Regions from separate parts of the Paenibacillus sp. P4_A9 genome, predicted to be linked through region 2. Evidence: riboswitches for the same ligand, from Rfam matches in the RefSeq annotation. Region 2 holds a riboswitch; each other region holds the start of a gene.

Region 1 (3,115 bases), on a different contig from region 2:
GCAACTCCGCCGCTATAACCGCATTTGCTGCATTCATCAATTCTTGTGCACTATCTAGAATTTGTTTAACACTGTCCAGACGCGTCATCAAATCTGATTTTTCCGAACTATCTGGGAGATCAGCAACGAGCTGTGATGCATCATCGTATGCATACTGTGCTTGCTCCAAGTTGTTTTGAACTGTAAGATCTGCACTTGCGGCCTCTTCCGAAATAACCACTGCATCTTGTGCAGCCAATAATGCCTCATCTTCTAAAGGAGGGGTTTCTGTACCTGAATCTGGCTCTTCTACAACTTGTCCATCAGGAAGATTGATCGTTAACCCACTGACGAGTACAGAGAGTTTCCTAGTAGTTGCACTGCCATCACCTAATTGTCCGTTGTTATTATAGCCCCAGGATGCTACCGAATCATCACTTTTCAGTGCCAGATTGTGATTGCGTCCAGCTGAAATTTGAGTGATTCCTGCTAAATCTTTCACTTTAACCGGTAACTTTCTAGCTGTTGTAGTCCCATCACCAAGTTGACCGTAATTATTTACACCCCATGCCCATACAGTACCGTCATTCAACAAAGCAATGGTATGATTATAGCCAACCCCTACGGATGTAACATTAGTTATTTGCGCTTGAACAGGGATTTTGCGAGTAACTACTGTGTTATCGCCAATTTGGCCGTACTTATTGCTTCCCCACGCCCATACGGTTCCATCATTTTTTAATGCAACTACTGTATAATAGCTGGCTGAAATTGCTTTTACATCCGTTAAATTTGGAACCTTAACAGGCGTTTTCTTTGTTACGGTAGTGCCATCACCCATTTGTCCGTAATTGTTCGCACCCCACGCCCATACGCTACCATCCGCCGTAACTGCATACGAGGCATTTGTCCCCGCTGAGATTGCTATAACAGAGGAAAGGTCCTTCACTTGGATTGGCGTCTTTCTAACTGTTACAGTCCCATCCCCCAATTGTCCAACATTGTTAGAGCCCCACGCCCACACAGTGCCGTCCGATTTGAGAGCCAAGTTGTGGGTTGCACCGGCTGCCACGGCAGTAACATTAGTCAGACCAGACACCTTTACAGGTAATTTACGTGTGGTAACCGAATTGTCTCCTAGCTGACCGCTAGTATTCGTTCCCCAACTCATTAAAGTTCCATCACTTAATAGAGCCACCCCATAGTTGTTGCCAGAGGCTATAGACACAGCATTTGTTATGTTCTTGACCGGTCCAATGACCTTTCTCTTGGTAACCGTTCCGTCACCCAACTGTCCCACATTATTATAGCCCCATGCCCGGATCGTCCCATCCTCTTTTACCGCATAAGAATGATATAGACCTCCTGACAAGATTGGCTTTTGGCCAAAATTCGACTCTGAAGCAGTTGCCTTTCCATCCGATAAAATTACTGCTTGCAAAGTAAAAATACTTAAAATCAGTAATCGCAACAACCAATGCTTCATCACATTTCACTCCCTAAACTATTATTTTTTGGTTGTTTTACCAAAACGAAAAGAGTCCAACAAGAATTGGACTCAGATAAAAGTCAATATTCTTGTGGCAACCGACTACCATGTCACCGGAGGTGATTTAGGCCCTGGGCTTTGCGTCTCACAATTTCTTATGATTTGCCTTTTTCACTTAGTAAAATATACCTAAATCAACAATAGAATTATAGTCCTTAGTTGTCAATCAAAGAATTTTTTTCGTGAAATTTATCACAAAATGTCGGGATATTTTCTCGCACAAATCATTCGTATCAAAATAGAAAACGGCTATCCATAAAGCCATAAGGGAGCCCCCTACTGCGTGAACTATTTCGGTTCACCATATCATTACTAAAGCGAAAATACTTATGGTTTTTGTATTCATATTTTCATATAATACTATTGTTGTCGGTTTTTGCCATTTAATGTTGATGTTATATATCAATTTCGATTTCATGGCATGAATTTAATGCTTGGAAATACTAAAACATTAGGGGTGTATCATGATTCAACAAAGAAGTGTTGGCTTAGCAATCGTTCTATCACTTATCACATGCGGTATCTACGGTATCTATTGGTTCATTGTTATGACAAATGATGCTGGTAAATTGAGTGGAGACTCCTCATTTACAGGGGGAAAACATTTCCTCCTGACATTGGTTACTTGTGGTATTTGGAGTTTCGTCTGGTCTTATCAGATCGGTAAGCAAGTTGCAGAAGCACAACGTCAACGCGGTGCGCTCGTATCCGATAATTCCACCCTTTACCTCATACTTACAATCGTCGGATTGGGGATCGTGACCCATGCATTGGTGCAATCGGATATCAATAAACTTGCATAAGTTTAAGGTGAATCCAAAGAGGAACACCAAACTTGTTTGGGGTTCCTCGCTTTTCGTTGGTGGGTTATTGTATCTAGAAGTATGGTTACCGGTAATGAAAATTGGAGTTCCTTGTGTATTTCACGAGTTGACAGGGTTCTATTGTCCCGGATGCGGAATAACGAGGGCTGCTTTTTCCTTGTTGCAATTAGATTTCCTTCAGGCTTATAGGTATAATACCTTGTTGTTGTTCATTCTCCCTTTATATATTACTTACGCACTGGCAAATAAGAAACAGATGCGGCGTACAAGCAATCTAATGATGACCGTAATGTTAATCTTGACCGCTACGTTTGGAATTTTGAGGAATATCCCGGCATTTAATTGGTTAGCTCCAACAAACGATTGATATGACCCATTTTATGCTAATCAGTAAAGTACTTCTCTACAAACTACCATTTCGACCCTTCTCTTTTCCACTATTTGTGATACGGTTCACCTTATCATTGTAACCGCGAATTTTTAAGAACAGCATGAAGAATTGTAAACGAATTCGAAGCTTAGCTTGTGGAGCAAGCAAACAGACAAATCCACTCCTAACATCGTAACATTGGAGTGGATTCTTTATTGTAACTTGTTTTTATTTAAATATTTGTAAGACTAAATTTCTGTAACACACTTGGAAAAAGGTAAGTAATACAGTTATAGAATTTCGCATTGCATTTGGTAAGGTTCCCTGAGTTGTCCCTAACGGCAAATAAAAAGGCACCCTCGTCGGATGCCTTAGTTTGATCAGTTTAAATCT
Region 2 (3,115 bases):
ACTCCACGTAAGGCGCCATGATCGGAACGCTAGTGTACATCGACATCCAGAAAAGCATAGTGACCACGCAGAAGAGCGGGATCCGATAGGATGAAATAGAGCGAGTTGTCATCGGAGTGCGGACTCCTTTCGAGTGTGAGTACATAACAAAGAAAGGGATTGCCAACCTGCGTTGAAATCCCTTTTTTAACGTATTTATGTCTAAAAGAACTGTACGCGCCCGATACGATTCGAACGTACGACCTACAGTTTAGGAAACTGTTGCTCTATCCTGCTGAGCTACGGGCGCATAGTATCGTCATTCTAACACGAGATGTTTTGGAGGTGCAACCATTTTAGCCCATTGCATGGAAGAGATTTCATTCGAGCAAGGAATGTAGATTGTGAATAAAGAATAGAATAAGCATTCATCATAATTCATTTAAACCCTATAAAAGAAGGTGCCACTTGGAGAATCGTCCCGTGATTCAACTTCCCAGATCCAAAGCTGAAGCAGTTCTTGATGTTATCTCTCTGTTAGTGATCGTAAGTATGATCGCTTATGTAGCTTACGAATGGCATGCCTTGCCAGAGCGAATTCCGTTGCATTTTAACGGTAAAGGGGATATCGATGGTTGGGGGAATAAGATGAGTTTGATTGCCTTACCACTCATAGGCGTTATCGTCTATTTTGGCTTGACTCTCCTAAGCAAGGTCCCTCATGTATATAATTATCCATCCCAAATTACGACCGAGAATGCCCGTGGACAATACCAGAATGCTCGTTTATTTATGAATAGTTTAAAAGCGTTGATTGTAATTCTGTTTGGCTTTATTGAATGGTCCGTTATCCAAAGTGCTAAAAAGGGCATCGCTGACCTTAACGTATGGATCCTGGGCTTCCTGCTGCTGATGCTGTTTGGCACAATTATTTTCTTCATCGTACGTTCGATCCAATTAAAGTAAGGAAGGCTTTAAGCCTTCCCCCGTAATTTGCGAAAAAACTGTGTCAACATCGTGGAACACTCCTCTTGCAAAACGCCACTAACTACATCGACCCGGTGATTGAACCGGTCCTCCTGCAGCAAGTTCATCAACGTCCCCGCACAGCCTGCCTTCGGATCTACCGTTCCGTAAATCACCTGAGGAATACGTGCTTGAACGATGGCACCTGCGCACATTGGACAAGGCTCCAACGTCACATAGAGCTGGCAGTCCAGAAGACGCCATGCCTGCAAATGCTCACTTGCCTGCTTAATCGCAATCATCTCCGCATGCGCGAGAGGATCTAAGGTTGTTTCGCGTAAATTATAACCGCGGCCAATGATTTGACCTTGATGGACGACGACAGCGCCGATCGGCACCTCACGGATCGCTTCGGCCTTCAATGCCTCGCCGATCGCTTCTCTCATCCAGGGAATATGTTCATCCACAGGGGGACACCTCGCAATAATAGTCTATCCACATGTGTATAAATATCCGAACAAATATTCGTTGTTAACAAGCTGTGGATAACAATGTGGATAACTTGTAAACCTGTGGATATTCATTCCACTACACATTCATACAATAAAAACAGGGCTCATGCAAGGTTTTAGTTGAAAGAAATATCTAAGCTACGTATAATGGTGATAACAGTGGGTCTTTTAGACCATAACGATGAACGTACATAAATTTCAAAGCAGGGTTCGACAATGGCAAACTTGCTGAAAGGCAAGGACGCAAAGCTGAGGGTCTACGGTTCTTAGGAACTATGACAGCCTGGTTACCGAAAATCGATGCTTTATTTGATTGAGGTGATAGGCTGTCCCTTTGTATGGGGCAGTCTATTTTGTGCGGAAAAGCTCTTGGGAATCCATCAGTAATCACTAAAGGGAGAGGTGCTGGTGAGCATGGCCATGAAGCAGGATGCTTTAAAGCGGTATGGGAGTAAAGAAGGATATGATGCGGATGTATTGATCAATTGCCGGGCTGTCGTAGGGAAGGATGATTTCGTATCTACGGGTATTCTGACCTATGCTCAAGGGGACATTATGGAAATTGAACTACCGGAATATGATGTGTTCCAACTTGGTGATAAGGTGAAGATTACGATGTATACCAAATCAGGGCTATTCGTCGTGCATACGACCGTTGTTGCCAGAGAACCAGGTTCGCTCATTGTCATAAATCCACCTGAGAATCGCAGAAGATTCGCGGAGAAGCGGGAATTCCCAAGGGTCAATGTGAGAAGATTCGGTCAGATCCTTGAATTTCAGAATGCCAATCAAAAGGAGCCCCAACAGTTAGAAATCCCTATAGATATTTCAATCAAAAATATTTCGATGAATGGTGTTGGTTTTACGATAGACGACAATGCCATGATTGATAAGATTCTACATAAAAAATGCACACTTTTCGTGCAATTAGAGTTGGGCTTCGATATGCCTTGTCAGTTGGAAATTATAAGGAAAGAAAAGCTAGAGGACAGCTATTATTATGGTGCTAGTTTTGAAAGCGTTCCCGCTGAACAAAGCAATGCGCTGCGCGGTTTTATTTTGCGGAATCAGATCAAAACGTACTTCGTGCAAAAGCGGGATGACGAGTTCAAAATAGCAATGGAAAAAAAGTCTGCGGCGAATCGATAGCTTGCAGGCTTTTTTTTGCCCTCCAAGTACTATATAATAAGAAGGATGATTTTCGAAAATTAAGGAGTTGTAACGACAATGGCTTTGAAAGCAGGTATCGTCGGTCTACCGAACGTAGGAAAATCGACATTGTTTAATGCAATTACACAGGCGGGGGCAGAATCTGCGAATTATCCGTTCTGTACGATCGATCCGAATGTTGGGGTAGTAGAAGTACCAGACGAGAGATTGCAGAAGCTGGTGGAAATCGTTGTGCCTAAGAGTATCGTGCCGACGGCCTTCGAATTCGTTGACATTGCGGGTTTAGTTAAGGGTGCGAGCAAAGGCGAAGGCCTTGGAAATAAATTTCTAGCACACATCCGTGAAGTTGATGCGATTGTGCATGTTGTGCGTTGTTTTGAGGATGATAATATTACTCACGTTTCTGGGAAAGTCGATCCGATTGGTGACATCGAGACGATTAATCTTGAATTGATTTTGGCAGACATTGAGTCGGTTGATAAAAAGAT
Region 3 (3,115 bases), on a different contig from region 2:
CCGGTCTTATTTATGCTGCTCAATATGCTGAATGGACTTTGCCGCTCTTTCTATGAGCCTGTGTCGCAAGCCTTAATGGCGGATTTAACAGAACCGTCCAAACGGTTACAGGTATTCTCGCTCCGGTACATGGCGATTAACGTCGGTGTGGCTGTAGGCCCTTTGTTAGGTGCATTCTTTGCGACATTGAACGGAGCCTTGCCATTTCTACTTACGGGTATCATCTATTTAATCTATGGCGTGACGCTTTACGCACTTCTCATTAAGTTCGGTATTAAGAAAATCGAGGGTGAGAAGAAATCTCTCGTAACTTTCCGTTCGGCATTAGGTGTCATTCGTAAGGATATGACCTTCCGGTTGTACATTATTGGGGGTATTATCGGAGCAATCGGATATTCGCAGGTTATGGTCACATTATCACAGTACCTTCAAAGGGATTTTGCTAATGGGGTCAAAATGTTTGCGATCCTCATGAGCGCAAATGCGATTGTCGTCATTGCCATGCAGATTCCGCTGGGGAAATGGGCTGAAAAGTATTCACCTTTAACGGCCATCGTTGTTGGAAACTTGATGTTCGCACTAGGCGATATCGGATTTGCCTTCTCGCACTCGCTCACATGGCTCATCATTTCGATGGGAATTTTCACTTTTGGTGAAATTCTGAATTATCCTGCCGCGAACATGTTGATTGATAAGCTTGCCCCGGAACAGATGCGTGGAACCTACTACGGTGCTCAAACACTAACGAACATCGGACATTTTATGGGTCCATGGATTGGCGGCTTTTTATTGGTATCTTATGGTGGTAGTACGCTTTTTCTCGTGATTGCTATTTTATCCTTGGTGGGATCGATTTTCTATTGGAAAGGCACAAAACGTCAAAAAACGGTAAAAATATCGTCGAAAATGCAAACATTTTGATGAATTTCGTAAAAATAGTTCCTATGAACTATTCGAATTCAAATCGCCATCCCTTATCCTTGAGAGTATAGGATGTATCGTTTTTATTTTCAGCTTCATCTAAAAAATTCTGCAAGTCATCTCGATAAAGGCAAAACTGGCGAAAGCCAGTGACGCAAAGCTACAGGGGCCTTACTTCTCCTGCGAAGGATAAGCAGCCAGCCAGCCGCCAAACGATTGGGAATTCACTTCAGAACCCCTCTAGTCGGTTCAATACAGTGGGGGTTTTTCTCTGTCATAGCGAAACAAATGAAACGAATTCAACAAATTGAACAAAGGAGGCCCAAGCGGCATGAAATCGGAAGAGAAATTGCAAGAGGAACAGAAAGCAACATCGTTATGCGGTAACCATGTTGCACGTTTGGTACCATCCACGGATGGACCGAAGCTCATGATAAACCGAGAAGAATATGCATTAAACGAAGCCTGTTGGGATGTCGAATTGTTTCACGGAAGAAACAATAGTATTCTCATTTTTTACTGGAAGGGTGAAGTAAAGCTTTCCGTGAAAATGCCACCGATGGCTCAGATCGAAGGCTTTTTAACAAGACTTTTTCAATGTTTATCATCCAAATTAAGAGCGGTTCAGCCTATCTAGGTGAATCGCTCTTTTTTTGTTGTTCGGGATTTTCTTTCACATGTGATAAAATAAGAGAACAAGCCGCAGGATGGGAACAGCCCAGCATTGCGGTTTTTCTTTGTAGGGAGGTAGTATAAATGGAGCTAAAGCAGATTCATCACGTTGCGATTATTTGTTCTAATTATGAGCGCTCTAAGCATTTTTATGTTGATTTACTTGGACTCACGGTCATTCAGGAAACCTATCGCACCGAAAGAGACTCGTATAAATTGGATTTGCGCATTGGGCAAACGGAGCAAGAAATCGAATTGTTCTCATTTCCGAATCCCCCTTTACGAGTCAATCAGCCTGAAGCGCGGGGCTTACGCCATTTGGCCTTTGTAGTTGCAAACATGGAGCAAAGTGTACAAGAACTTGAAAGTAAGGGAATTGCAGTTGAGCCGGTGAGGATTGATCCAATCACGGGCAATCTCTACACCTTTTTCGCCGATCCTGATGGGTTGCCATTAGAGTTGGTGAAGTATGTGGAATAATGGACGTAACCCGAAGACCGAAGAGGAACCTAAGTTAGCGATGGCCAAAGGGTGCCTCTGGAGCGTACTTCTGTCTATCCCCTTATGGGCGCTGTTGATTTATGTCATTTGGAAACAATAAATCCCTCAAAGCGCACGGTCTGACTGCGAATGAACGGCAGAGAGATGAGTGGTACTTGTGAGGGATTTTGTTTGCCTAGGTTGTTATTCCAATACGCCTGTGTTAAGAATTCGAATCTTAACTTCTGGCGTAATTGTGATCTTCGGATACTGCTCCCGCCACCACTCCTTGCCTTTAAACAGCTTCGGATGATAGGCTGCAACCTCATGCCCAAGCTCCAAGTTATCGCAATTGGCCTTCTGCAAGGTTGCAACCACGTTAGATGCCTTCGTGGTTAGATCATCTGTAATTCTCTTCTCCAGTTCCGTAATCATGTCGTTCGTGTGTTTCTTTACTTCAGGTCCATCACTGATTAATTTAAGATCTAGTTTTAACGAGATTTTAATTTCGCTAAGATCGTCGTTATTATAGAAAATTTGGAAATCCCGATTGGCCTTCTTTACGAGGACCGTATAATTCTTTCCGTCAATGTTACCTATGATCGGCTGGCGTTTGCCTTTTGCGCCATCCAAAAGAATGGCTAGCTGGGTATCCTCATTATTCAGATTGACGCCAGTATACTTCCCGTCTCTAAACAAGGAGGTACCTGCAAGACGAACCCGGTTCTCATAAGGCTCGAACCGGTTGAGAATGAAGTCGTGAGGTAAATCATTTCCCCCGAATAAATAGGGGAATAATGGAGTTAAAGGGGCTTTACCTCTCTTACTCTCATCATCCAATATGCCTACTAGAAATTCCGATGTGGTCTTACCATCTAATTTTTTCTTAGCCAGCAGTTTAGAAAGATCGCCGTCATACACCGCCAGGTGGCCGTATAACGGGTTAGCTATAAATTGTCCAATAATATTCAGATGGTTCAGCGGCTGATCTTTGGCGAATTTGGCGCTTATTAGAAACAATCTGGTCTCCAGTACAGAAAGG
Region 4 (3,115 bases), on a different contig from region 2:
GAGTATTTTGATCAAATATATATGAATACCCAGAGGGGCTTCCCACATCTCATTGAGGTGAGGGGAAGGCCTTTTCTTGTTTGGCTTAATAAGTCGGCTAAATTCCTCCGTGGACGCGTTAGTTCATAGAGGAAAGCGTAGAGAAGTGGCCCTGCGAATGGAATTAGTCGAAAAAATCGACTAACTCGATAGAAGGCGTGATGGGTACCGTGGGTGCGCAATTTTACCAAGCTCGGCTAGTTCTGGGGCTAAACGGTACACAGAGGTCCTGGTGGTCCGATTTCCGAGGATTTCCGTTGCACTTCGTTTCGGTAGACATGAACTACAATGGCGTCCAGTGCTCGGATTAATCGACTTTTCCGAAGGCAGGGTTCAGCTAACCTTGCAAATATTGTTCAAAAACAATTCTCTGGGAACATTTCATTTGCATACCTGGTTGGAAAAATTGGTAATTGTTTCGCCCCTGCTCTTTAGCTGCATACATGGCTTGGTCTGCATGATTAAGCAAAAGCTGCTGCGTATCTCCATCGAAGGGATACATGGAAATCCCAATATTCGTAGACACATAAATGTCGCCAATTTCCATATGAAAAGGAATCTCCAGCAAGGCGATGATGTTCTGGGCTTGCTCCATCATCGAGTGTTGATCCCCTTGGGGAAGTAAGATGACAAATTCATCCCCGCTCAATCGGGAGACGGATCCATGCAAGGGTAAACAATTAGCAAGTAAAGCAGCAAATCTTTGAAGCGCGTGATCCCCAATCAAATGACCGAAGGAGTCATTAATCCATTTGAACCGATAAACATCCAGAAACATAACGCCTAGGGTCTCATTGTTATGTTGAGCACGAGATAGAGCACGCTCAAAAAGCTCATTAAATTGATTGCGATTAGGCAATCCTGTTAAATGATCAAAGTACGCTAATTGATGCATTTGTTCTTCGGATTTCCTGATTTCGGATAAGTCACGCAGGCTGGCTGTATACATCTTATTTCTCCCATAAACCATATCCGTTATGATAATTTCGGCCGGAAATGTGCTGCGGTCTGCCCGGTAAGCCGTAATTTCGATGCGTTTGCCCACGATGGAATCAGACTTCTGATGCAGCAGTTGATATAAACTAGCAGCAGCTTGTCCATCCTGATCGATCGGAAATAGGAAATTGAATAAAGTACGTTTAAGCGCCTCTTCACGCTTGTATCCGAATATGGCTTCTGCTGCAGGATTAAATTCAATAATCTTGCCCTTAGATGTAAACATGAGAATACAATCGATGGCTGATTCATAAATGGAAGCCCCAATAAGGAACCTCGAACGGATGGCTCTCGTTCGGAATGCGACAAGAAGACCTACTAGAAGACCGACCAGTGCACCGCAAACGGCTATAAGAACGGAGATACTTGCAATTGGCAAAAGAGAGCCCTCCTACGATTTTCACGAAATAAAAAAAGGATCATCCCGAATAAAGGATCATCCCCTTCATATCCGGCAACCTGTCAACCATAGCATCCCATTCGGAATGCGTTAGGCCATGGCTTTGCGTCTCATTGTTTCCAATGATTTGCCCTTTTCATTGCTGTTTTATTATTATAGTGTAGGTGAAATTCACCTGTATATAGCAATAAATGTTGTCTACTGTCGAACGTCAAAAATATTTTGAAAAGGGTGCATTTTTCTGGAATATAGCTAAAAAAACCGACTTAGTCACTGTGGAAAAGTGGCTAAGTCGGTTTTTGCTGTATGTACACAAAAATTATCAATCGAAAGCACAAAAATTATCATGTGAAAGCGTGTCCAATCTCTCTAGAATTAGCTTTAAATTAGGATGGAATGAGGGAGATACATGAATAACATCATGCAAAAGAGAGTACTTATTTTTTCTTTTCTGGCATTGCCGATAGGATTGCTACTGTTATTTTTGATTTATCCTACAGTGAAACTGTTTCAATACAGTATGACCGATTGGAATGGGATCAGCAGAGACTTACATTTTGTAGGATGGGATAATTACTTGAAAGCGTTCAAAATGTCGCAAGTCTGGCAATCGCTTTCGAATAACTGGCTTTATTTTATTATCCACGCCGCGCTTATTCCGTTTGAGATTTTACTTGCTGTCATGTTGAATGCGAAAATGCGGGCGAGCGAATTTTTTCGCTCAATTGTTTTGCTGCCCTACATTATTAATGGTGTAGCTGTGGCTTATATTTTTAGTTATTTGTATAACCCCGTGAACGGTCCCGTGAATGAGCTGTTGACTGCCGTAGGTTTGGAGGGCTGGATTCATAACTGGCTCAGTGACGTTAACATTGTTAATTATTCACTTGTCGCCATTTCGCTATGGCGGTTTGCAGGCTTTCATATCATTTTATTTCTGGCAGGGGTACAGTCGATTCCAAACGATCTTTACGAGGCTGCGACCATTGACGGGGCGAACAAAATGCAGCAAATTCGCTTTATCGTGCTGCCGGGGATTCGACGCGTCATTGAAATTATTTTGTTCCTAAATATTCGCGGCGCACTCCAGGTATTCGATATTCCGTTTCTCGTTACACAAGGAGGACCGGGAAATGCAAGCAGTACGTTTACGATTTTCACCATCAATACCGCGTTCAAATTCAATAGCTACGGCTTGGCTTCCGCGATGGCCATTATGTTAATGGTGATGATTATTGTGTTTACGTTCATTCAAAACTTATTGATCCGTGAGAAGGGAGAAAAAGAATAATGAGCAAGTCCCACCTACAAATCGCAACCAAATCGCAAAAGCTGGAAAAAGCCGTTTTTTTCGCTAACCTCGGCAAAATCTTGTATTACGTCATGTTATCCGGGATCACGCTGAGTATCTTCATACCCCTGCTTGTCGTTGTTTTCGCAGCCTTCAAATCAGCGCCGGAGCTGGCCTCAGGTTCGCCATTCTCCCTTCCGAACAGCTGGTCATTCCAAAATTTCAAGGTTGTCTTCGAGATGACGAATATGCTCGTCGGATTTCTGAATTCCATCAGCATCACCGTCTCAAGTGTGGTTATCAATGCCATCCTGGGGGCGATGACAGCTTTCGTTCTCAATCGGTTCAATTTCCGTTTCAAGAAAACGATATTCCTGTTATTTATCGTA

The links. Region 2 has a riboswitch for cyclic di-GMP ahead of AC1DVJ_RS17370 (PilZ domain-containing protein). Riboswitches for the same ligand answer to the same signal wherever they lie in the genome.
Region 1: another riboswitch for cyclic di-GMP. It lies ahead of AC1DVJ_RS02545 (OmpL47-type beta-barrel domain-containing protein); the one in region 2 lies ahead of AC1DVJ_RS17370 (PilZ domain-containing protein).
Region 3: another riboswitch for cyclic di-GMP. It lies ahead of AC1DVJ_RS07945 (hypothetical protein); the one in region 2 lies ahead of AC1DVJ_RS17370 (PilZ domain-containing protein).
Region 4: another riboswitch for cyclic di-GMP. It lies ahead of AC1DVJ_RS12755 (diguanylate cyclase domain-containing protein); the one in region 2 lies ahead of AC1DVJ_RS17370 (PilZ domain-containing protein).

Annotation. Positions count from the first base shown of each region.
Region 1 is NZ_JBFUHL010000002.1:45,688-48,802, reverse strand. It holds gene AC1DVJ_RS02545 (OmpL47-type beta-barrel domain-containing protein) at 1-1,465, opposite strand, end outside; cyclic di-GMP riboswitch class I at 1,559-1,645, opposite strand; gene AC1DVJ_RS02540 (DUF4234 domain-containing protein) at 1,993-2,331, shown strand; gene AC1DVJ_RS02535 (DUF2752 domain-containing protein) at 2,294-2,719, shown strand.
Region 2 is NZ_JBFUHL010000026.1:59,269-62,383, reverse strand. It holds gene AC1DVJ_RS17390 (MFS transporter) at 1-112, opposite strand, end outside; tRNA gene AC1DVJ_RS17385 (tRNA-Arg) at 216-289, opposite strand; gene AC1DVJ_RS17380 (DUF1648 domain-containing protein) at 448-945, shown strand; gene tadA (tRNA adenosine(34) deaminase TadA) at 954-1,391, opposite strand; cyclic di-GMP riboswitch class I at 1,666-1,752, shown strand; gene AC1DVJ_RS17370 (PilZ domain-containing protein) at 1,872-2,606, shown strand; gene ychF (redox-regulated ATPase YchF) at 2,685-3,115, shown strand, end outside.
Region 3 is NZ_JBFUHL010000006.1:157,963-161,077, forward strand. It holds gene AC1DVJ_RS07940 (MDR family MFS transporter) at 1-921, shown strand, start outside; cyclic di-GMP riboswitch class I at 1,041-1,134, shown strand; gene AC1DVJ_RS07945 (hypothetical protein) at 1,253-1,558, shown strand; gene gloA2 (SMU1112c/YaeR family gloxylase I-like metalloprotein) at 1,678-2,073, shown strand; gene AC1DVJ_RS07955 (Ger(x)C family spore germination protein) at 2,278-3,115, opposite strand, start outside.
Region 4 is NZ_JBFUHL010000014.1:84,533-87,647, reverse strand. It holds gene AC1DVJ_RS12760 (FadR/GntR family transcriptional regulator) at 1-25, shown strand, start outside; gene AC1DVJ_RS12755 (diguanylate cyclase domain-containing protein) at 377-1,414, opposite strand; cyclic di-GMP riboswitch class I at 1,486-1,577, opposite strand; gene AC1DVJ_RS12750 (carbohydrate ABC transporter permease) at 1,845-2,726, shown strand; gene AC1DVJ_RS12745 (carbohydrate ABC transporter permease) at 2,726-3,115, shown strand, end outside.